One region of the Latilactobacillus fuchuensis genome, then DNA from elsewhere that is predicted to be linked to it. Evidence: predicted binding sites of a transcription regulator. Region 1 holds the regulator's gene; the other holds the start of a gene.
What was found. Region 1 encodes LexA, which represses DNA repair genes until DNA is damaged. Its sites were predicted from a motif close to CNAACANNTGTTNG; they were not measured.
Positions count from the first base shown of each region.

Region 2: LFUMFP_RS03415 (FtsK/SpoIIIE family DNA translocase) is a predicted target of LexA. The motif match lies at 3,527-3,540, and genes of this name have one in related genera.

Region 1 is NZ_LT984417.1:1,487,524-1,498,865, reverse strand. It holds gene lepA (translation elongation factor 4) at 1-423, shown strand, start outside; gene LFUMFP_RS07080 (universal stress protein) at 582-1,019, shown strand; gene LFUMFP_RS07075 (heavy metal-binding domain-containing protein) at 1,211-1,537, opposite strand; gene LFUMFP_RS07070 (YxeA family protein) at 1,620-1,979, opposite strand; gene LFUMFP_RS07065 (DUF1304 domain-containing protein) at 2,156-2,524, opposite strand; gene galE (UDP-glucose 4-epimerase GalE) at 2,617-3,609, opposite strand; gene recJ (single-stranded-DNA-specific exonuclease RecJ) at 3,747-6,059, shown strand; gene LFUMFP_RS07050 (adenine phosphoribosyltransferase) at 6,098-6,616, shown strand; gene lexA (transcriptional repressor LexA) at 7,064-7,678, opposite strand; gene LFUMFP_RS07040 (DUF896 domain-containing protein) at 7,814-8,056, shown strand; gene LFUMFP_RS07035 (YneF family protein) at 8,136-8,369, shown strand; gene LFUMFP_RS07030 (ABC transporter ATP-binding protein) at 8,485-10,230, shown strand; gene LFUMFP_RS07025 (ABC transporter ATP-binding protein) at 10,231-11,342, shown strand, end outside.
Region 2 is NZ_LT984417.1:726,641-737,982, forward strand. It holds gene LFUMFP_RS03390 (GMP reductase) at 1-226, opposite strand, end outside; gene LFUMFP_RS03395 (magnesium transporter CorA family protein) at 370-1,323, opposite strand; gene LFUMFP_RS03400 (methyltransferase domain-containing protein) at 1,411-2,247, shown strand; gene trmL (tRNA (uridine(34)/cytosine(34)/5-carboxymethylaminomethyluridine(34)-2'-O)-methyltransferase TrmL) at 2,500-3,009, shown strand; gene LFUMFP_RS03410 (DUF1149 family protein) at 3,021-3,422, shown strand; gene LFUMFP_RS03415 (FtsK/SpoIIIE family DNA translocase) at 3,578-5,929, shown strand; gene yfmF (EF-P 5-aminopentanol modification-associated protein YfmF) at 6,105-7,376, shown strand; gene yfmH (EF-P 5-aminopentanol modification-associated protein YfmH) at 7,366-8,670, shown strand; gene ymfI (elongation factor P 5-aminopentanone reductase) at 8,670-9,401, shown strand; gene LFUMFP_RS03435 (helix-turn-helix domain-containing protein) at 9,482-10,414, shown strand; gene pgsA (CDP-diacylglycerol--glycerol-3-phosphate 3-phosphatidyltransferase) at 10,442-11,026, shown strand; gene recA (recombinase RecA) at 11,278-11,342, shown strand, end outside.

The DNA of each region.
Region 1 (11,342 bases):
AAAGGTTACGCATCATTCGATTATGATGTGACTGGTTATCGCGCGAGTGAATTGGTCAAAATGGATATTTTATTGAATGGTGAATCGGTTGATGCGTTGAGTTTCATCGTTCATCGTGATTTTGCTTTTGAACGCGGCAAGGCGATTGTTGGTAAGTTGAAAGAAACGATTCCGCGTCAACAATTTGAAGTACCGATTCAAGCAGCCATTGGCAATAAAGTCATCGCACGATCAACCGTTAAAGCTTTCCGGAAAAACGTGTTGGCTAAATGTTATGGTGGCGATATTTCGCGGAAACGTAAATTACTTGAGAAACAAAAAGCCGGTAAGAAACGGATGAAATCCGTGGGTTCTGTGGAAGTGCCGCAGGAAGCCTTCATGTCCATTTTGAAGATGAATGATGAAGATAAGACCGGTAAATAAGGATTCTTAAAAATAAAATAATCACAAAGTAGTCGTTTTGCCGACCATTTGCCTACGCGATTTTGAGTAGGTCGGCAAATCGGCTATTTTTTTCTTAAAAAAGCCCCGATTGAAGCGCTTTACATGGTATATTTAAAGTACCAAAAGGAGGGTTTACCATGATTATGAATTATCAACATATTTTAGTGGGAATCGACGGTTCTAAAGCGGCAGATCGCGCATTCGAACGCGCAATCGCAGTGGCGAAGGGCAACCAGGCAACGCTTGATATTGCTCAAATTATTCCTGATGGTGATTTTGCAGTTTCAGCAGTTGGTTTATCAGCTAATTTAATCGCACATGAAAAAACAATTATTCAAGCCAAATTGGCTGAAAAAGTCGAATACGCGCAGCAACAAGGCGTACGGAATGTTAACTCAATTCTGAAATTTTCAACACCACGTCAAGAATTAACGAAGACGATTCCCGAAGCACGAAACACTGATTTAATCATTTTAGGGACCAGTGGACAAGGTGCCATTGATCGTTTTGTCCTAGGCTCAGTGGCACAATACGCGAGCACGCACGCCAAGATTGATGTTTTATTGGTGCGATAAAAGTCAGCTGTGACAGAACTCGGTTATCAATTGAGTATCAAGTTAAAAATGCGGTCTATCCAGAACTAAGGATAGACCGCATTTTAAATTTGAACGGAAATTGATGAGTTATGGCGCGCGTTAAAGTAAATATTCGTTTGACTATGGGATTACTGAGACTAATATGGTAGCTACTTTTTTGCTATTTACAATTAGTCTGTATAACGAACAGCAGTGCCATACGCCGCAACTGATTGCATATCTGTGCCGATTGAACCGGAATCGAAACGCATCATGACAACCGCGTCAGCACCCATTTCAGCTGCATTTTTACGGAGGCGGCTAATCGCAACGTCGCGTGATTCAGTCATCATTTCGGTATAAGCACCGATTTCGCCACCAACGACGTTTTTTAATGAAGCACCGATATTTTTAAAGACGTTTTTAGATTGGGTCGTTAAACCGAAGACTTCGCCCAAAACTTCGTAGTTTTTACCAGGGATCTTTTCGGTAGTTGTGATTAAGATTTGCTCTGTCATATTAAACACTCCTTCGGAATCGTTAATTTACTTGCTAATGATAGCGTAGCAGATATGCTAAAGGTGGTCAATTAAATTGCTATCAATCGATGACTTTTAAAGCCTTTTGAGGGACATCTTTTTGAGGAACAGCTTCGTAACCATTTTCTGCTTTGGCACGGGTGTAGCTGATTTTGAGATAAGCATTGCGTTTGAGTGGCGTATTGTCTTCTTTGACGCTAGTGAAGTTTAATTGCTTCGTCTGACCATCTTGATCAGCCCCTTGCAATTGGTAGCGATAACTGACGAATTTGGTGCCATCATCTCCCTGGCCGTCTTCACGTTGTCCGTTAGTTGTCACCTTTACATAATAATAGTGAGGACTGTAGCGGTATTGATAGATGCCTCCTAAACCCAATAGGATTAGAATTGCGAGTGCGATGATTAATATTTTCTTGGCCATTGAAGGCACCTCCTAAGTTGATAAGTTTATTATGCCGGAAAATTAGTTTGTGCACCATTTATTTGGCTAACAGTCAGCTAACAAATTTGTTAGGTCGTTAAACCAATTTAGAATGCAAAATAAAAACAGTCAAAATACTGATCAACGATCAAGTGATTGTGACTGCTAAGGATGGTTTATTTAAAAAATAGAATCAATAGTAACGTGATTAGTGCAGGTAAGCATTGTAGGAAGAAAATTTTCTTAGTGGCGGTGAAAGTCCCATATAATGCGACAATCACAATGTATAACATCAATAGCGATAAGACGGTCATTAGTGTTTGACCGCTGAATAGCAGGTTTGCCATAAGAATGGTGACGCCTAACATGCCGTTATAGATACCTTGATTCCCCAAAGCGACTTTAGCGTTGGGCAAGCCGACAAAATTAAGTGGCATGTCAAAAGCATTAGCTTTAGTTTGGTCACTGGCAAACATTTCGATGCCCATAATGCCAAGATGTTCGATGGCGATTAGACAGGTTAAAATAACAATTAATAAATGCATGGATGCTCCTCCTTGAAATAACTTTTTCAGTATACCAGAATTGTCAAAAAAAGCCTTGGCTAACGTTTGCTTAGCCAGGGCTTAGTGAGTGTTTAACGATCTGCATAACCTGCTGGATGGCTTAAATGCCAGTTCCAAGCAGTTTCGATAATCGCTTCAATATTGTCATATTTTGGTTGCCAACCTAATGTACCACGGGCTTTGTCGCTAGCGGCAATCAAGGTGCTAGGATCGCCAGCGCGGCGGGGTGCGATCTGAGTTGGAATCGCTTTGCCAGTTACTTTACGGGCGGCTTTCACGATTTCCATGTTTGAAAAACCAGTTGATGAGCCTAAGTTGAAGGCGTTACTACCGTTACCGGCTGCCAAATATTTGAAGGCGAGAATGTGCGCATCGGCCAAATCCAATACGTGAACGTAATCGCGGACGTTGGTGCCATCTGGTGTCTCGTAATCGTCGCCGAAGATTGAGAGTTCGGCGCGATCGCCAGCAGCGACTTGTAAGACGATGGGTAATAAATGGGTTTCAGGATGGTGATCTTCACCAATTGAACCGTCCGCTTTAGCGCCGGCGACGTTGAAGTAACGGAGCGCGACGAACTTGATGCCGTAAGCTTTGTCGGCCCAACGCATCATCGTTTCCATCATCAACTTGCTTTCGCCGTAAGGATTGGTGGGGATTTGTGGATCAGTTTCCTTGATTGGAATTGATCTGGGTTCGCCATAAGTGGCCGCCGTTGATGAGAAGACAATCTTCTTAACATCGAATTCCGTCATGACTTCGAGCAGAGCGGTCATGCCATAAGTATTGTTGTCGAAATATTTAAGTGGTGCTTTCATGGATTCTGGGACGATTGAGAAGGCCGCGAAATGAATCACGCCTTCGACGTCTTCTTGGTCGAAGACGGTCCGCATAAAATCTTTATCGCGAATATCGCCTTCGTAGAAACGGGCTTGGGTGTTGACCGCAGCGCGATGGCCAGTGATTAAGCTATCGACAACGGCCACATCGAAGCCTTGGTTAACTAATTGGTCGACGGTGTGTGAACCGATATAACCGGCCCCACCTAAAACTAAAATTGACATTAAATAATATCCTCCTAGAGAATGGCTTATTGATTCTTAATTAGTATAGCATTTCGACGAATAAACCAAAACTAGCGAAATGATTTGCAACTTAAAATTAAGAACTTTGCTATAATAGAACAGTTAATGATTTGAAAATGCGAGGGATTAATGTGGAAGCCCAATATAAATGGCAATTAAAAACAAAACCAACTGAAGCAGAATTAAAAACAGTCACGGCATTTGATGCAATGCCCCCAGCAATCGCTGAATTATTATGGCAGCGGGGCTTACGCGATGATGATGCGGTGACCAATTTTATGCAACCTAACAGTCAACAATTACACGATCCATTCCTATTAAACGATATGCAAAAAGCGGTTGAACGGATTCAATCCGCCGTTGAAGCTGGCGAAAAAATAACGGTTTACGGTGATTACGATGCTGATGGGATTACCAGTACAACTTTGATGCGCGAGACGTTAGAAATATTAGGCGCCGACGTCAACGTTTACGTGCCTAATCGGTTTACCGACGGCTATGGGCCGAATTTAGCGGCGTATCAACGGATTATTGCTGATGGCACGCAACTGATTGTGACCGTTGATAACGGGGTCAGTGGTCTAGAACCGATTGCTTATGCGCAAGAACACGGTGTTGACGTTGTAGTCACTGATCATCATGAATTGCCAGCCGAACTACCGAAGGCGACGGCGATTGTGCATCCCCGTTATCCAGGAAGTGACTATCCGTTTGGCGATTTATGTGGTGTCGGAGTTGCGTTTAAAGTCGCGACGGCCTTATTGGATGAGATTCCGTATGAGAGCTTAGACTTAGTTGCGATTGGGACGATTTGTGATCTAGTCTCACTAACTGATGAAAATCGGGCGCTGGTCAGCTTAGGGTTACAACAATTACAAAATACGAGTCGCCCAGGATTGGTGGCATTGTGTCAAGCTGCTGGCGTCGAACAAGCCACGATTGATGCCACTTCGATTGGTTTCGGCATCGGTCCGCGGTTAAATGCGATTGGCCGGCTCGGTGATGCGACTCTAGGGGTTAATTTATTAACGACTTTTGATGAAGAACAAGCGGTCGAACAGGCTAAGTTTGTCGAAAGTCAAAATAAAGAACGCCAAGGTTTAGTTCAAGAAATTACGACGGCTGCTATGGCGATGGCTGAAACACCGGAAAATCAAGCCCATCAAACGCTAGTATTGGCCCATACGGGTTGGCACGAAGGCGTCTTGGGAATCGTGGCAAGCCACGTCGTTGAACAAACGGGCAAACCGACTTTAGTGTTAAACATTGATGAAGCAACTGGGTTGGCTAAAGGTTCTGGACGTAGCGTCGAAGCGTACCATCTATTTAAGGCGTTAGACGCCAATCGAGACCTATTAACCCATTTTGGGGGTCATCATATGGCAGTCGGCTTAACGGTTGCTGTGGACCAGATTGAAGCGATTCAGACGGCAATGGATGCTTATGCGACTGAACAACACCTTGATTTAACTGCTAAACAACCATTAGCGATTGATTTAGCGCTCAGTTTAGCGGAAATTACCTCTGATTTATATCAGACGTTACAACAATTGGCGCCGTTTGGGACGGATAATCCAGAACCGTTGATTGAATTGGAAATCCCTCAATTAGCTGATCTAAAACAAATTGGGGCGGATCAAAAACATCTGAAATTTACCGCCGTCGAACAACAACAAAAACTACCAATCTTGGCGTTTAACCGTGGGGCGTTACTGCCGGCACTACAAGCGGTTGAAGCCATTGAAATAGTCGGGACGTTGAGTGAAAATACTTGGCGGAATCAAACCACTTTACAGATGATGTTGAAAGATTTGAAAACCAGTGGTCAAATTTTGTTGGATCAACGCAGTAATCATCTGACCCAACAATTGTTTAAGAACACAGGGGCGTATGTCTTTTTTAACCCTAAACTATTGGCGCAATTACAAACGTATTTGCCTGCTGGCAGTCAAGCAATATTAGCGACCGATGCAGAAGTTGCAACGGCAACTAACATCACAGTCGTTGATGAACCAACCGATTTAACCGAATTTACGACTTTCTATCAACAACAATCGGCCACTCAGTTAGCTTTTATCTGTTACGCGAAACATTCGGCCTATTTAGATGGTATTTCGAATAAACAACAATTTGCAACGTTCTTAGTTTACTTACGGCAACACCCAGGTATCGAGAAAGCCCGGTTAGGCGAACTAGCAACTTATTTAAAAATGCAATTACCATTAATGATTTTCATGTTAGAGGTGTTTTTTGACCTCGGATTTGTTAGAATAGAACGTGGTCTGATTTCGGCCGAACCACAGCCAGAAAAGCATGCACTCGAAAGTGCACCAAGTTACCAACAACGATTAGCTAAAATTGAAATGGAGAAACAGCTCGTTTACTCAACTTTTTCTGAGCTGAAGAACTGGTTAAAAACAATTTCGTGATTAGCCGATCGCTATTAGATTTAAGGAGCGAATTATAAATGTCAATTAACTTTAAAGACTATGTCGCAAGTGTCCCTGACTTTCCAGAAGTCGGCGTCACTTTCCGAGACATCTCACCATTGATGTCAGACGGGGAAGCCTATGCGGCAGCAACTGACGAAATCGTGGCATACGCTAAAGATCGTGGCGTTGAAATGATTGTGGGCCCAGAAGCCCGTGGATTCATTGTCGGTTGTCCAGTGGCTTACAAATTAGGGGTCGGTTTTGCACCTGCTCGTAAAAAAGGTAAATTACCACGACCAACTGTTTCAGCAAGTTATGGTTTAGAATACGGTCAATCAACGCTATACATGCACAAAGATGCGGTCAAACCGGGTCAAAGAGTTTTAGTCACCGATGATTTATTAGCAACCGGCGGCACAATCGCCGCAACGATTAAGATGGTCGAAGAACTAGGCGGCATCGTCGTCGGCACAGCCTTCTTAATCGAACTAAACGACTTAAACGGCCGTGAAAAGATTAAAGATTACGATATTTTCAAACTAATGGATTATTAAGAAGTGCTGACTAAGCCGGTTAACTTCTGAGTATAGCCTAAAAGCGGACGTTGTGACGGGGTTAGTCATGACGCCCGCTTTGTAGCTAGACGGAAGAAGTTGGCTTAGAAGCACGTTACCAAGAAGTGCTGTGAGTTGCGGTCAGCAACTGAGCACTAACAGAATAATACCGATTATCTTTGGTTTTTAAGATAATTGGTATTATTCTGTTAAGCGGAAGTTGTTGCAACTCAAAAGCACGTTACTAAGAAGTGCGACTCAATTTGGTCAGACTTTGAGGATTAATCTAAAACTGGGTATTATGAGTGCTTTTTACTCATGATACCCAGTTTGTAGTTAACCGGAAAAGGCTAATTGAGAGAGCACGTTATCAAAGAAGTGCCGTCAAATCACAGTAAAAAGGCCCTCTCATCCACATATCGGATGGGAGGGCCTTTTAAGATTCAGTTAAATTCGATCTCTATAGAGTCCGACGACTTTACCTAAAATACTAACTTCGTTTAAAATAATCGGTTCAAACGTGTCGTTTTCGGGTTGGAGCCGGTAATGATCGGCTTCTTTGAAGAAGCGTTTGCAGGTCGCTTCGTCTTCGGCGGTCATCGCAATCACGATGTCACCGTTATCGGCGTTGGCCTGTTTACGAATGATGACTTCATCACCGTCTAAAATACCGGCGTTAATCATACTTTCGCCCCGAATCGTTAACATGAACAAATCTTGTTCGGTTTGCAAACTTGGGGGGATGGGGAAATAGTCGGTGGCTTCTTCAACGGCTAAAATGGGCACACCGGCAGTGACGACGCCTAAAACGGGAATCTTTTTAGGCGTGGCGCCAATTGCACTTAAACCCGCAGCGGTTAATTCAATGGCGCGGGGTTTCGTTGGATCTTTTTGAAGTAAGCCTTTCTTCTCTAAACGTGCTAAGTGACCATGAACGGTGGACGTGGAAGAGAGATTAACGGCTTCGCAAATTTCGCGGACCGTTGGCGGATAACCTTTGTCTTGAACCCGATCATGGATGAAACGCAACACTTCTAATTGTTTGGATTCAGTTCTAGTCATAAAAGCACCTCATTCATTCTGTTAATGATATGGTAGCATATCTATAGCGCTATTTCAAACAAGTGTTCGTGTTTTTTGACTTTTTACCCATAATAGGTCAAAATAGAGAAATAGATTTTAATGGAGGCAATTAAAATGGTAATGAATCAAGAACGATTGGATCGGATCAATGAGCTGGCCCATAAAGCTAAAGCTGAAGGGTTAAGTGAAGCTGAAACGGCGGAACGGCAAACATTACGCGATGCTTACATCAAGGATTTCCGGGCTAGTTTCCGTTCACAAGTTGAAATGTTACAGGTCTACGACAAGGAAGGTCAAGAAGTCACGCCGGAGAAAGTTAAAAATATTCAACGTGAAAAAGGGTTACGTGACAATTAAACTGAGAATTCCGCTTTCTTTTTGCCGGAATTATGTGTAAACTATTTAAGTGAACTGAAAGAAAAGGGGTGCATAAGATATGGGTATGGGATTAGGTATTTTAATTTTTGTCATTGGCGCGCTTTTAGGGGCTGTAGCAGGTTTCTTTGGTGCACGTGCTTACATGAAGAAGTATTTCCAAGACAATCCACCAGTTAACGAAGAGATGTTGAAAGCTATGATGATGCAGATGGGTCAAAAACCATCAGAAAAGAAATTGAATCAGATGATGAATTCAATGAAGGCTCAACAAAAACGTAGCAACGATAAATAATCAACGTTGAAACATCGCTAATGGCGATGTTTTTTTGTTCTAAAAAACAGATGATTGTCCCCGTTAAGTAAGATTGCTATAATAGGGGATATCGAATTTTCACAGGAGGTGCACTATGGGCATATTTAAAAAGCTTAGTTGGTATTTTAAGCAAGAAGCACGCCGCTATTTCTTAGGGGTGGTCTTCTTAATCTTAGTGGCAATTGTTCAGGTGATTCCACCAAAAGTGATTGGGAACTTGGTCGATTTAATGGCCGCTCAAAAATTAACCGCTAAAACGTTGTTGATTTGGTTGGTGGTGTTATTTGCCGCTGCGATTTTACAATACGTCTTTCGCTATGGTTGGCGCACCCGAATCTGGGGCGGGGCCGCCAAGTTAGAACGAATCTTACGCAGTCGATTATTTAACCATTTTATGCAGATGGATACGCCGTTCTTCCAGAAACATCGAACGGGCGATTTGATGGCGCATGCTACCAACGATTTAACCGCGATTCAACAAGTGGCCGGTGCCGGGATTCTAACGTTTGCGGATTCGATTATCACCGGTGGGACGACCATCATTGCGATGATAATCTTCGTCGATTGGCGTTTAACCTTAGTGGCGTTAATCCCCATGCCGTTATTGGCCGTTGCTTCACGCAAGTTAGGGGCGCACTTACACACGGCGTTTGGTAAATCGCAAGCCGCTTTTTCGCGTCTGAATGATAAAACGCAAGAAAGTGTCTCCGGTATTAAAGTCATCAAGACGTTTGGTCAAGAAACGGCTGATACGGCTGATTTTGACCGCCTAGTCGACAAGACCGTGGCGATTAATAAGAAAGTCAATTTTGTCGATGCCTTATTCGATCCCGTGATTAGTTTGATTATCGGGGCGACCTACGTCATTACGATTATCTACGGTGGCTATCTGGTCAGTCACAAGATGATTACAATCGGGCAATTGATTGCTTTCATCAGTTATATTGCTGCTTTAGTTTGGCCGATGTTTGCGATTGGTCGCTTATTCAACGTTTTGGAACGGGGCAATGCCAGTTACGATCGGGTTGATCAATTGTTACGAGAAACCAGTACGATTATCGAAAAACCAAACGCGATTCAAACATTGGCGACGGGTGATTTGCAATATGATGTGACCCGTTTTAAATATCCAGATGATGCAAAAGTGATTTTAACCGATATTCATTTCAACCTACCGCAAGGGCAGACGTTAGGGATTGTTGGTAAAGTCGGGGCGGGTAAAAGTACGATCATTAAACTACTTTTACGCGAATATGATCGGTACAAAGGCCAGATTCAAATTGGTGGCCATGATATTCAAGATTACGCACTAGATGCGTTATTGGACAGTATCGGTTACGTCCCGCAAGACAACTTCTTATTTTCTACCGACGTTCGCGACAACATTCGTTTTGCGGATTTTGAACAGGATCAAGCGCAGATTGAAAAAGTCGCCAATCAAAGTGCCGTTCACGATGATATTTTAACCTTTGCACAGGGTTACGATACGATTGTTGGTGAACGGGGTGTCTCCTTATCGGGTGGTCAGAAACAACGGATTGCGATTGCGCGGGCGATTATGACCAACCCTGAAATTTTAATTTTAGATGATTCGTTATCGGCCGTGGATGCTAAGACGGAAGAAACGATTTTGACGAATCTCAAGACAATGCGGGCGCACCAAACGACGATTATTACCGCTAATCGATTGAGCAGTGTGATGCACGCCGATGAAATTATTGTGATTGATGAAGGTACGATTATCGAACGCGGGCAACACACTGAATTATTGGCACAAGCCGGTTGGTACGCGCAAATGTGGCAGAAACAACAATTGAATCAAGCGATGGGAGGCGATTAGATGGTTCAAAAATATCAATCAGAATGGTCAAAAACCATTACGACTAAGGAACAATTGACGATTATGCGGCGTCTTTTTCGCTATACCAAACATTATAAAAAACAGTTTATTGGTGCGATTATTGCGGCGGCCTTTTTAGCCATCATCAATATTTTATTACCCCGCTTGTTACAAGTTTTTATGGATCGTTATTTAACAAATGGTAATGCAACCCTGAACATTTTGCTAGCGGTGGCTGGTTTATACATTCTCGGGGTGGTTATCAAAGCGATTAGCCAATTCTTTCAAGCTTTTCTATTTTCAATGGGTTCGGAACGGGCGATGGAAGATGTCCGCCGGTCGCTATTTCAACAATTACACCGGTTAGGCATGCGTTATTTTGATCAGACGCCCGCCGGTTCAATTGTATCGCGGGTGACCAATGATACGATGACGTTAATTGATTATTGGAACGTCTTCTTATCGTTATTAGTCGGGGCGTTTTCGATTATCTCGGCTTTTATCGCGATGTGGTTATTATCACCGCAAATTGCGTTAGCGACCGCCGCTTTTTTACCGATTCTACTCATCATTATTTGGTATTATAGTCGCTACAGCGCACGGGTTTACCGCCATATGCGTGAAAAGTTGAGTCAATTAAATACGAAGTTAAATGAATCAATCGAAGGCATTACGATTATTCAACAATTCCGCCAAGAAAAACGGTTGACGGCTGAATTTGAAACGGTCAACGCGGATTATTTAAAAACCCGTGAAGCGATGATTCGGATTAACTCGTTGTTGTTAGCGCCAGTCGTTAATCTATTGTATACATTGGCGTTAGTGGTCGTGTTAAGTCTGTTTGGGTTAGATGCGTTGCACAGCTTCGTGGCGGCCGGTACGGTTTATGCATTCACCACGTATGTCAGCAATTTCTTTAATCCGATGACCAACATGATGGATTCTTTGTCAGCACTTCAAGACGGGATGGTCGCGGGGAGTCGGATTTTTAGAATCCTAGACCAAACCGAATTTGTGCCGCAACAAAATCCAGACGCTAATCGTGAAATCACGGCTGGCAAAGTTGAGTTTAAACACGTCTCGTTTTCTTACGATGGCGAACATGAAATTCT
Region 2 (11,342 bases), 760 kb from region 1:
AGGCAACCCGTTTTTCGGGTTGGAAACGGTGCATGACGTAGAAATAGTGGTTTTCAGCTAACCAAAAGGCTAGTGGTTCATCGATAATTGTTTGCATATTGGCAGGGACAACCGGAATTTTGAACGTTTCATTGCCGAAGCGGACCGTGGTATCAATCTCACTGCGGCTTTTAACGATACACTTATTAGGAATAAGTTGCACATCTTCATAATCAAATACGTCCATTGGAATTCTCCTTAAACACGAACATTTATTTTTAATCATACGAATAAATTCGTACATTACGTATATTAACGGGATTCGAAGGGGAAGTCAACTTAAAAAGCCTATTTTAACCGATATCTCGATTAAAATAGGCTTTCGTAATATTAGAAGTAGCGTTTGCGCCAGAAGCGGTAGATGAGTCCCGCTGCAACAATCAGTGAAATGATGATGGTAACCACCCAACTTAGTTTAAAATCAGCTAAGGGGAGGGCGACGTTCATTCCGTAGAAACTAAAGACGAGACCGGGGATGGTCAGAATAATGGAATACGATGCGAGAAACTTCATGACGCCATTCATGTTATTATTAATAATGGACGAATAGGTATCGGCCGTTTCATTGATGATTGAATTCGAAATCTCGGCCATTTCGATGGCTTGTTGATTTTCGATTTGGATATCATCGAGTAAATCCAATTCATCTTCAGTCAGTTTCAAAAAGTTCGTGCGGACCAACGTGGCTAAGACCATTTTGTCGGTTTTAAGCGACATCATAAAATAAACTAAGCCCCGTTGAATGGCCATTAAATCGAAAAGTTCTTCATTGCGCAGTGAATTTTGCAACCGAGCTTCAATTCGTTCGCGGGAACGGTTGATGTCGCGTAAGTATTGCAGATAGATGGTGGAAATCCGGTACATAATTTGTAAGACGCTCCGGCGTTGGTTTTGGGGATTAAAATGTTTAATTTGATTGTCGACAAAACTCTGCAAAAAATTAACCGGCGTTTTATTGATGGTCAGAATCACAGAATCTGTTACAATAATGCCTAGAGGACTCGTTTTGTAACGGAATTTATCGGGATGTTGTTGATCTTTTTCCAAGTTCGGCATATCAAAAATAATGAGTGTCGCGTTGTAGTCGGGATCGTGTTCCACACGGGCACTTTCATCGGCATCTAAACTGTAATAAATAAAATCGGCTGGTAAATGTAGTTTCTTAGTTAACGATTCAATTTCAATGGGGGTCGGATCGATTACGTTAATCCAGCTATTCGGTTGAACTTTGTCGAATTTAGCGATTTTTTGTTTGGTTTCATCAAACCGGTAAGTTGTAAACATCATGTCACTTCCTTTAAAAAAATTATCTAATGTTAAGTCTACTGAATATTCTTAGAATGTAAAGTAGCAGGTCAGGAGAATTAGAATTTGAAAAAAATTGAATTAGCAAAACAATTTCTACAACAGCATCTAGCAGCACTGCAATGCCCCCTTTGTCAGGCGGCATTAGTGACGTTGGCGGGGAACAGTTTAACGTGCCAGAGTGGCCACAGTTTTGATCTAGCGAAGAACGGCACCCTTTATTTCCTACAAAAACAAATGAAATCTGAATACACGAAGGAAATGCTAGAACACCGGCGCGCTTTTTTGCAAGCCGGTTTCTTCCAGCCGTTTCTGACGGCGATTGCGCAACATTTAACGCCTGATAGTCTGATTTTGGATGTCGGCTGTGGGGAAGGGACACCGATTCAACAATTGAATCAACAAGTCGCAGCGGACTATATCGGTTTTGATATCTCGAAACCGGCCATCCAATTAGCGAGTGATTATAATGCAGACGGTTGGTTTTGTGTCGCCGATTTGGCGCGGATGCCATTTGCTAATCAGCAGTTGGATACGGTGTTAAATATCTTTTCACCTTCGCAATATCAAGAATTTAAACGGGTGTTGAAACCCGGTGGCCAACTAATTAAAGTCATTCCGAATGCAGGGTATCTACACGAGTTACGTGAATTATTATACCAAGGCCAAGCTAAAGAAAGCTATGACCACGGTCCGGTGTTGACGTTATTTGAACAACACTTTGAGACGTTTGAGGCCTATCAAGTTCAACAAACGATGACGTTAACTGAAACGACTTTAACGGATTTATTGGCGATGACCCCACTGACTTGGACGGCGACAAAAGCCCAATTAGCGGCGATTACGTTGACTCAATTACCAGAGATTTCGTTGGATGTCACGATTTTAGTGGGGAAACAATGAGAAACTAAAGTAATTTTAATAAATCTGATTGCAAGTCCAAATAAAGGGCGTTATAATGAGTGCAAGGAATTTTTTCCCTAACTTTTATCAGAATTATTTTTGATAAAAGCTAGTGATGAAATGACACTAACGTAGTTTCTCGCCGTGAATAACCGAGGAGCTACGTTTTTTTATGGTTCAAGCAACAGTAGAGCTTTGATCGTAAATGTTGTATACTTAAGCTACTGAATCTTTTTTAAGGGAAGTAAAATTGTGACTAATCATATTGTATTATACGAACCACTAATCCCCGCTAATACGGGAAACATCGCCCGGACTTGTGCCGGTACCAATACGGTCTTGGATTTAATTGAACCTTTAGGTTTTGAAACGGATGATAAACATCTGAAACGGGCCGGACTCGATTATTGGGACAAGGTCAACATTCATTATCATAAAAATTTAGAAGCCTTTTTAGCCACCGTTCCGGATCAACAATACCTCTATTTAATTACGAAATTCGCCAAGGAAGCTTATTCGGATCGGGATGTGACCGACACGAGTGTTGATCATTATTTCATGTTCGGCAAGGAAACAACCGGCTTACCTGAAACGTTTATGCGCGATAATGAGGATAAATGTTTGCGCATTCCAATGTCCGAAAATATTCGGGCGTTGAACTTATCGAATTGTGCGGCATTAGTGATTTTTGATGCGTTACGCCAACAAGATTTCCCGGGTTTAGAAAAGAGTCATTTATACGATCACGATAAATTAAAATAGGGAGAATTATGATGCAAACAAAAAAAGACCCCATCAGCGTTGATGCGTTTCATTTTGACCGCGTTGCGTTAGAAACCGAACCCCAACAAAATATTCAAGTCAGCTTATTGGCGATTGAAGCGGATGATCAATATTTGCAAGAAGCTGATTTAGCAGCTGGCAATATTTATCAAATTGTGACGCCTTTCCAAGTGGTGCCTGAAAAGAGTGGTTTTGCCGTCTCTGGTCAGATATCCCGAGTCGTTCAACTATTAGATTTCTTCGGTAAACCGGAAGAAATTGATCAAAAAGAACTTAAAAAATTATCGCGACCATTAATTGAATACATCGAAACTTTGACTTATCAAGTCACGACGGTCGCATTAAACCGTGGCGTCCAATTACAATTTACCGCCGCATTAACTGAAGACTAGTTAAGCGGGTTAGTCACCGTTTAAACGTTATAGACGCTTAATCCATTGTTGGGATTAGGCGTTTATTTATTAAGCCAGACTTTTTAGTTAAATGACAGTCACCCGGAACAAAAGTTCGTGTATAATGAAGGTCAGACAGTTTTGAAGGAGATTTTATGGCAACTCAACGAAAAAAAAGTAAACCACGTGCAAAAACAACGAAAAAGAAACAAGCGACCGTTGACTACACCGTAAATATTATCGGCTTTATCTTTATTTTAATTAGCCTTTTTGCTGGTTTAAAATTAGGGTTTATCGGGGCTTTATTTGCGAATGTTTTCCGCTTATTTATTGGAGACACCTACGTGCTAGGCGCGATTCTTTTTGCCCTACTTGGTTTTTACCTAATGATTTACGGCAAACAACCGCCATTATTTCAACGTAAAACGCTTGGTTTTAGCGTGGCCTATGTCGGTGTTTTGATTTGGTTATCCGCGTTTGTACTGCATCAACAAGCGATTAATAATCATTTTATGTCGGCGACCTGGCAACAATTATTTGAAGATTTTCAGAAGATGGCCGTTACCACGGATGTCGGTGGTGGCCTAGTTGGCGCGACGTTATACAGCGGTGCCCATTTTCTGTTTGCGCAATTAGGGACCTACATCATTGCCGTCTTAGTGATGATTGTCGGCGTCTTTATCTTTCTGGATATCTCATTTAGTGTGGTGATTAAGAGCTGTCAGCATTTCATTCAAGGAATTCTGAAAGTCAGCGGTTATACCAAACGCGGTTTCCAACACGTTTCGGATAAGAGTCGTCAACAACTGGCCGCTCTAAAAGAACAAGCACAAGCCCAAACGGACGAAGATTCCGGTGAATCAGCCACTAAACAGACCCCTAAAGCACCTGTTGCAACGCCGCCGAAGGTCAAGGTGCCGGATGAAGGCTTTACGATTAATGGGCCCAAACAATTGCCTAAACCAATTGCGAGTCGGACGGCTGAAGTAACTAAAGCAGCCAAAGCTGAGACTGAGACCGAAGAACAAGTACCAGATATGGCCGAATTGGCGAGTCAGAATGCAACGGATGATGATTATGAATTACCGACACCAGAATTGTTAACCCAGATTCCGCAGTCTGATCAAAGTGAAGAATATCAGACGATTGAAAAGAATCAACAAGTGCTCAAACAAACGTTTGATTCCTTTGGCGTCGATGTGGTGGTTAAAAGCGCCAGTCTAGGGTCAGCCGTGACGAAATATGAAATTCAACCCGCCGTCGGCGTTAAAGTCTCAAAGATTGTTAATTTAGCGGATGACTTGGCACTCGCACTTGCGGCCAAGGACATCCGGATTGAAGCGCCGATTCCGGGCAAACCGTATGTCGGGATTGAAGTGCCGAACAAGACGGTCTCAACCGTTTCCTTCCGTGAAATGATTGAACAAGAACCCCCTCATCCGGGTAAACCGTTAGCCGTGCCATTGGGGAAAGATATCTCCGGTAAAGTCATCATGTCTGATTTGTCGAAGATGCCGCATTTGTTAATTGCCGGTTCAACCGGTAGTGGGAAATCAGTCGCAATCAACGGGATTATTACGAGTATCTTAATGACGGCTAAACCGCACGAGGTTAAACTGATGTTGATTGATCCGAAAATGGTCGAATTAAACGTCTACAACGGCGTGCCCCATTTATTGATTCCGGTGGTCACCAACGCTAAAAAAGCGGCTAACGCGTTAAATAAAGTCGTTAAAGAAATGGAACGACGCTACCAATTATTTGCCGATACCGGTCAGCGGAATATGGTGGAATATAATCAATATATTCAAGGTCATAATGAAGACGGTGAGATTAAAGGCACACCGTTACCGTACATTGTTGTGATTGTCGATGAATTATCTGATTTGATGATGGTCGCCAGTAACGAAGTCGAAAGCGCGATTATTCGACTCGCACAAATGGCGCGGGCTGCCGGCATTCACATGATTGTCGCGACTCAACGGCCTTCCGTCGATGTCATTACCGGTTTAATTAAAGCCAATATTCCATCGCGAATTGCTTTTGCTGTATCGAGTGGGATTGATTCGCGTACTATTTTAGACAGTAGTGGGGCTGAAAAACTATTGGGTCGGGGCGACATGTTGTACATGCCAATCGGGGTCAGCAAACCAACCCGGGTCCAAGGCGCCTTTATTTCGAGTCAAGATGTCGAAAGCATTGTATCCTTTATCAAAGCTCAACAAACAGCGGAATACGATGAAGAGATGATTCCGACGACTGCTGAAGAACAGGGACCAAGTGAAGCACCCGAAGATGAATACTATCAAGACGCGGTCGATTTAGTGGTGCAACAACAAACGGCGAGTGTCTCGATGCTGCAACGCCGCTTTAGAATCGGTTATAATCGGGCCGCGCGTCTGGTCGATGAACTTGAGGACCGTGGGATTATTGGCCCATCAGAAGGTAGCAAACCACGTAAAGTATTAGTCCAAAGTGCGCCGGAAGATGAAAATCCACCAGAATAAATTGAATCAATCATTGATTAGAAGTCAGATTGTGTTGTCAGTCACTTGGGCAGCACTATCTGGCTTTTTGAGTTTACCTTATTTTTTTGGTATGATAGAATGCGTGTGATTACGATTAAAATAGCCGGGATTTAAAAACGGTATTTTAGCTGTTAAACCGGTGAGGAGCGTCATGATGAATCAAAAAATAACAGATGGTGTTTATTTAAATATCTTACAAACCCAACAATTTAAAACAATTCGATTATCAATTCAATTTATCGCACCAGCGACTAAAGTGGGCTTAACTAAACGCTCACTTTTGGCGAGTGTCTTATCGGCCAGTAGTCAGGATTATCGGGATCAAGTCGCAATCGCGAATGAGTTACAAGCGATGTATGGGGCTGGTTTTAACATGAACGCTTACCGACAAGGTCAGTTAGCCATTTTTAACGTCTCAATGCGCATTGTGAGTCCGCAATATCTACGCGACCCTCAAGACTTACAACAACAGGCGATTGCGTTCATCGGTCGGTTATTATTTAAGCCGGATTTGGTGGACCAACAGTTTAACCCCGTCGTTTTTGAACGGGAAAAAGAAAACATGGCCCGCTATATTGCCAGCATTGCTGATGATAAACAGACGATGGCGTCGTTGGCGTTACGCGACTTATATTTCACGGATGAGACGCAACAAACCCCTAATTTCGGGGATGCAACGGATTTAGCGGTCGTCACTGCGACGGATTTATACGAAACGTATCAGGCGATGTTAAACAATGATCGCGTCCAAATGACCTTGGTAGGCAATATTGATGAAGATAAAGCCCACGCTGATTTGGCGCAATTAACGTTTGCGCCCCGTGACAGTCAACTACCCGCTATTTTTTATCAACAACCGTTGAGTGCAACGGTTCGTGAAGCGACAGATGAACAACCCGTTCAACAGGGCAAGTTGAATTTAGCCTATCAAATTCCCACTTATTTTTATCAACAGAATTATTACGCGATGTTAGTCACCAACGCCTTATTTGGTGGCACACCGTTGTCATTGCTATTTACCAATGTTCGCGAAAAAGCGAGCTTGGCCTATTATGCATCGAGTGGTTTAGATCCTTTTCGGGGTGTGATTACGGTCCAAACCGGGATTGAAAGTCAACAAAAAGACCGGGTATTGGCGATTATTGAAGAGCAACGCCAAGCCATCATCGAGGGCCAGTTTGAACAAGCTGTTTTTGAACAAACGAAATTAGCCTTAATTAACCAATTTAAATCAAGTTTAGATAACGCGGCTTATTTGGGCCAACAACAACTGAATCAACTATTTGTGCCCGAAACCGAGATTGATGCTGACCAATTTACCGACCAAGTTTTAGCGGTCACGAAACAAGCCGTCCAAGAACAAGCTGCGAACATGCGGTTACAAGCAATTTACTTCCTGAAAGGGGTCGATACAAATGAAGCTTAGACAAAATCCCCGCTTAGGTGAGACGCTCTATGAAGAAACATTAGACAACGGATTAACGGTTAAGCTATACCCTAAAAGTGGTTATCATAAAACGTATGCCATCTTGACGACTAATTATGGATCGATTGATAATACGTTTATGCCGATTGGTGAAAATGAATATGTGACGTTACCGGACGGAATCGCCCATTTCTTAGAACATAAATTATTCGAAAAAGCGGAATATGATGCTTTTGAAAAATTCGGAATTTACGGTGCGAGTGCCAACGCCTTCACGAGTTTTACGCGGACCAGCTATCTATTTTCAACAACGAGTCATTTACAGGCTAATTTAGAAATCTTATTGGATTTTGTCCAAGAACCGTATTTTACACCGGCAACGGTTAATAAGGAAAAAGGGATTATTGGTCAAGAAATCCAAATGTATAATGATGAACCTGATTGGCGTTTATTTTATACGGTTGTTGGTAATTTATACCCACAACATCCGGTGCGGATTGATATCGCCGGAACAGTCGATAGTATCGCTAAAATTACGGCGGATGACTTGTATCAAGCTCAAAAAACATTCTACCAACCTAGTAATATGAGCTTGTTTATTGTCGGTCAAATCGATGATCCGCAAGAAGTTCTCGATTGGGTGAGTGCTAATCAAGCGGCGAAAGAGTTTGACCAGCCCCAACCGATTGTCCGGTCATTGCCGGCTGAAGCAGAAGATGGTAGTGATATCATTCCATATCGTTCGATGACGATGCCGGTGGTTCGTAGCAAGAGCATGGTTGGTGTCAAAGGCTTAACCGACTTTGGAACGGGTGAAGCCGGATTGGTCGCTAAGTTAAAGATGAACTTATTATTGGAAGTTCTATTTGGCGATTCATCAACCCAGGTTCAACGCCTCTATGAACAGGGATTATTGGACGATAGCTTCGGTTATGAATACGCGATTCAACGTTCCTTTAATTTTGTGACTTTAGGTGGCGATACGGACGATCCTAAAGGCCTATCGGATCAATTGATTGCGATTTTAGAACATTATCAAGACAGCCCCGACTTTACGGAAGCTAATTTGGCGTTGGTCAAAAAAGCGGCGTTGGGCGAATACTTACAAGCCTTCAATTCACTAGAAGCGATTGCGAACCAGTACAGTGATGAATTCTTTAACGAGGTTAGTCCGTTTGATGTGCTTGGTTTGATTGAACAGGTGACGCTAGCCGATTTGGCACAAGTCGCGGCCGATTTCTTTAAGATTGAAGCCATGACGGTTTGCCATATTTTACCGGAGGAACAAGCTTAATGAGACATTCAGCCTTGGTGATTGGCGCTTCAGGTGATATCGGGATGCGATGTGCCCAACGGTTGGCTAAAGCGGGTTGGTCACTATACTTACATTATTATCAAAATGGTGAACGGATTGGCCAACTTCAACAACAACTGAGTCAAGAATATCCACAACAGGATTTTTTGACGTGTCAATTAGATTTAACGGCGGAACCAGCGGTGATCCGAACAGCGATTGACCAGTTATTCCAAGTGGACGCGGTGATTTTTGCGGCGGGGATGACGACTTACGGTTTATTGGATGAAATTCCGGTTGAAGCGATTAATCGCTTGTGGCTGGTCCACGTTCAGACGCCAATTCAAATTTTGCAACAGTTACAGACGAAACTGGCCCAAAGTGATTTAGGTCGGATTGTCTTTATTGGTTCAATCTATGGCGGTCGGGGGAGCGCGATGGAAGTCCCTTATAGCACGGTTAAAGGGGCGCAGTCGGCCTTTGTGAACGCCTACGCTCAAGAAGTCGGCACGTTAGGGATGACGGTCAACGTGGTTGCGCCTGGCGCAGTTGCGACCAAAATGAACCAACAATTTACGCCGGAAGAACAACAAGCAATTGCCGCGGATATTCCTAACGGGGCTTTTGCGACGACGGACCAGATTGCGTATTGGGTCCAGAGTTTGTTGGCGCCTGAAGCGGATTACTTAACGGGTCAGACGTTATACGTTAACGGTGGTTGGTTAAAATAAACAAATCTTAAAGATTGCCGATAGGGGCAATATGCTATAATATTGAATAATGATAATGGGATAATAGTGGGTGGATTAATATGAATGAAATTGGTCAAAAATTACGTGAAGCACGAATTGAAAAAGGATATACGCTGGATGATTTACAACAAATTACTAAGATTCAAAAGCGTTATTTAATCGCGATTGAAGAGGGTAATTTTGATGCCTTACCTGGCAGCTTTTACGTGCGTGCGTTTATCAAACAATACGCCCAAACGGTTGGCCTTGATAGCGAAGCTTTATTAGCGGAATATCAAGATACCTTACCCAATACAAAACCAGAAGAATACGTTGAAAAATCAGTTGAAAATCAAACACGTTTAACGCGTGAGACGACTGATTCCAAATGGTCGAAATGGCGTAATATGGTGCCACAAATTTCGATTGTCGCAGTTGTGATTGTGATTATCGGGATTGTTTACGGGATTGCTTTGAGCCACCGGGGGACGGATAAACAACCATTGAATGAATCGAGTTCTTCAGTGACTGTTTCAGGTGATAAGGCTGATACAAAGGATCAAGATAGCAGCAGCTCAACTTCAACCGCTAAAAACGATAGCAGCAAGAAAGCAGCGAGTGAAAGTACTAAAGCGAAAAAGGCGAGTGAAAAAGCGGCTAAAAAAGCAAAATCACAAAAATTATCCGCTTCAATGACCAGTATTAGTGGTTCACAACAAGCCTTTGCCGTTAAAAATTTACCTAATAAAGCCAACACACTAACGTTCTCTGCCGAAAATTCAGCAGCGTGGGTCAGTTTAACGGTTAATGGTTCAACAATTTGGCAAGGATCAGTTGCGGTTGGCGCGAGCCAATCAACGGAATTACCAGCTGGAACGACCGCCTTTTCAATCCAAACTGGGAATGCACCTGCTACTAAGATGAAGATTAATGATACTGAAATTAATTTAAGTCCTAATAACGAAACCACTTTTGTACGGACGATTAGTTTTACAGCAACATTAGCGAAGTAGTAATTAACCTTTGGAGGTCTTTTTGTTATGAATTTACCGAATAAATTAACGATGTTCCGGATTATTTTAATTCCGGTTTTTACAATTATATTAGTGTTTAACTTACCAAGTAGTATGGTCTCAGTTGCGGGTACTGAGATTGCAGTCAGCTCAATCATTGCAACTGTTATTTTTATCATTGCCTCTTTAACCGATTTATTGGATGGTAAAATTGCGCGTTCACAACATTTAGTGACTAACTTTGGGAAGTTTGCTGATCCATTAGCCGACAAACTATTGGTCATGACTGCGTTTATTTTCTTAGTGACGTTAGGCCAAGCACCCGCTTGGGTCGTTGCGATTATTATTTGGCGCGAATTAGCGGTGACTGGGTTACGGTTATTGTTGAGTCAAGGCGGCGAAGTGATGGCCGCAGCAATGCCTGGTAAAATCAAAACAACGACACAGATGTTAGCCATTATCTTGTTATTGCTAAACAACGTCTTCTTCGCCAATATCGGTTTACCATTGGCGCAAATCATGTTATACGTCTGCTTATTCTTCACCATCTATTCAGGTGTCGATTATTTCTGGAAAAACAGAACAGTCTTCGCAGACTCATTCAAACAATAGAGTGCTACCAGTTGCGGTCAGCAACTGAGCATTAATAAAAATAGCGAACTATGACGATTCCCAGTCATGGTTCGCTATTTTATTTTGGCAATAATTTGATGTAGCTCAAAAAAATAAGTGTCGGTTGGGTATCTTAATATGAGCGGGGAAAAGATTGAGAACGTTTGTTCGATTTGTGCTTGCAATTTGACGCTTAAGTCTGTAAACTAAAGAGGTAATGAAATGAACTCTTTTAAGGAGGGTCACTTAAATTGACTAAAGATGATCGACAAGCAGCCTTGGATGCTGCGTTAAAAAAGATTGAAAAGAATTTCGG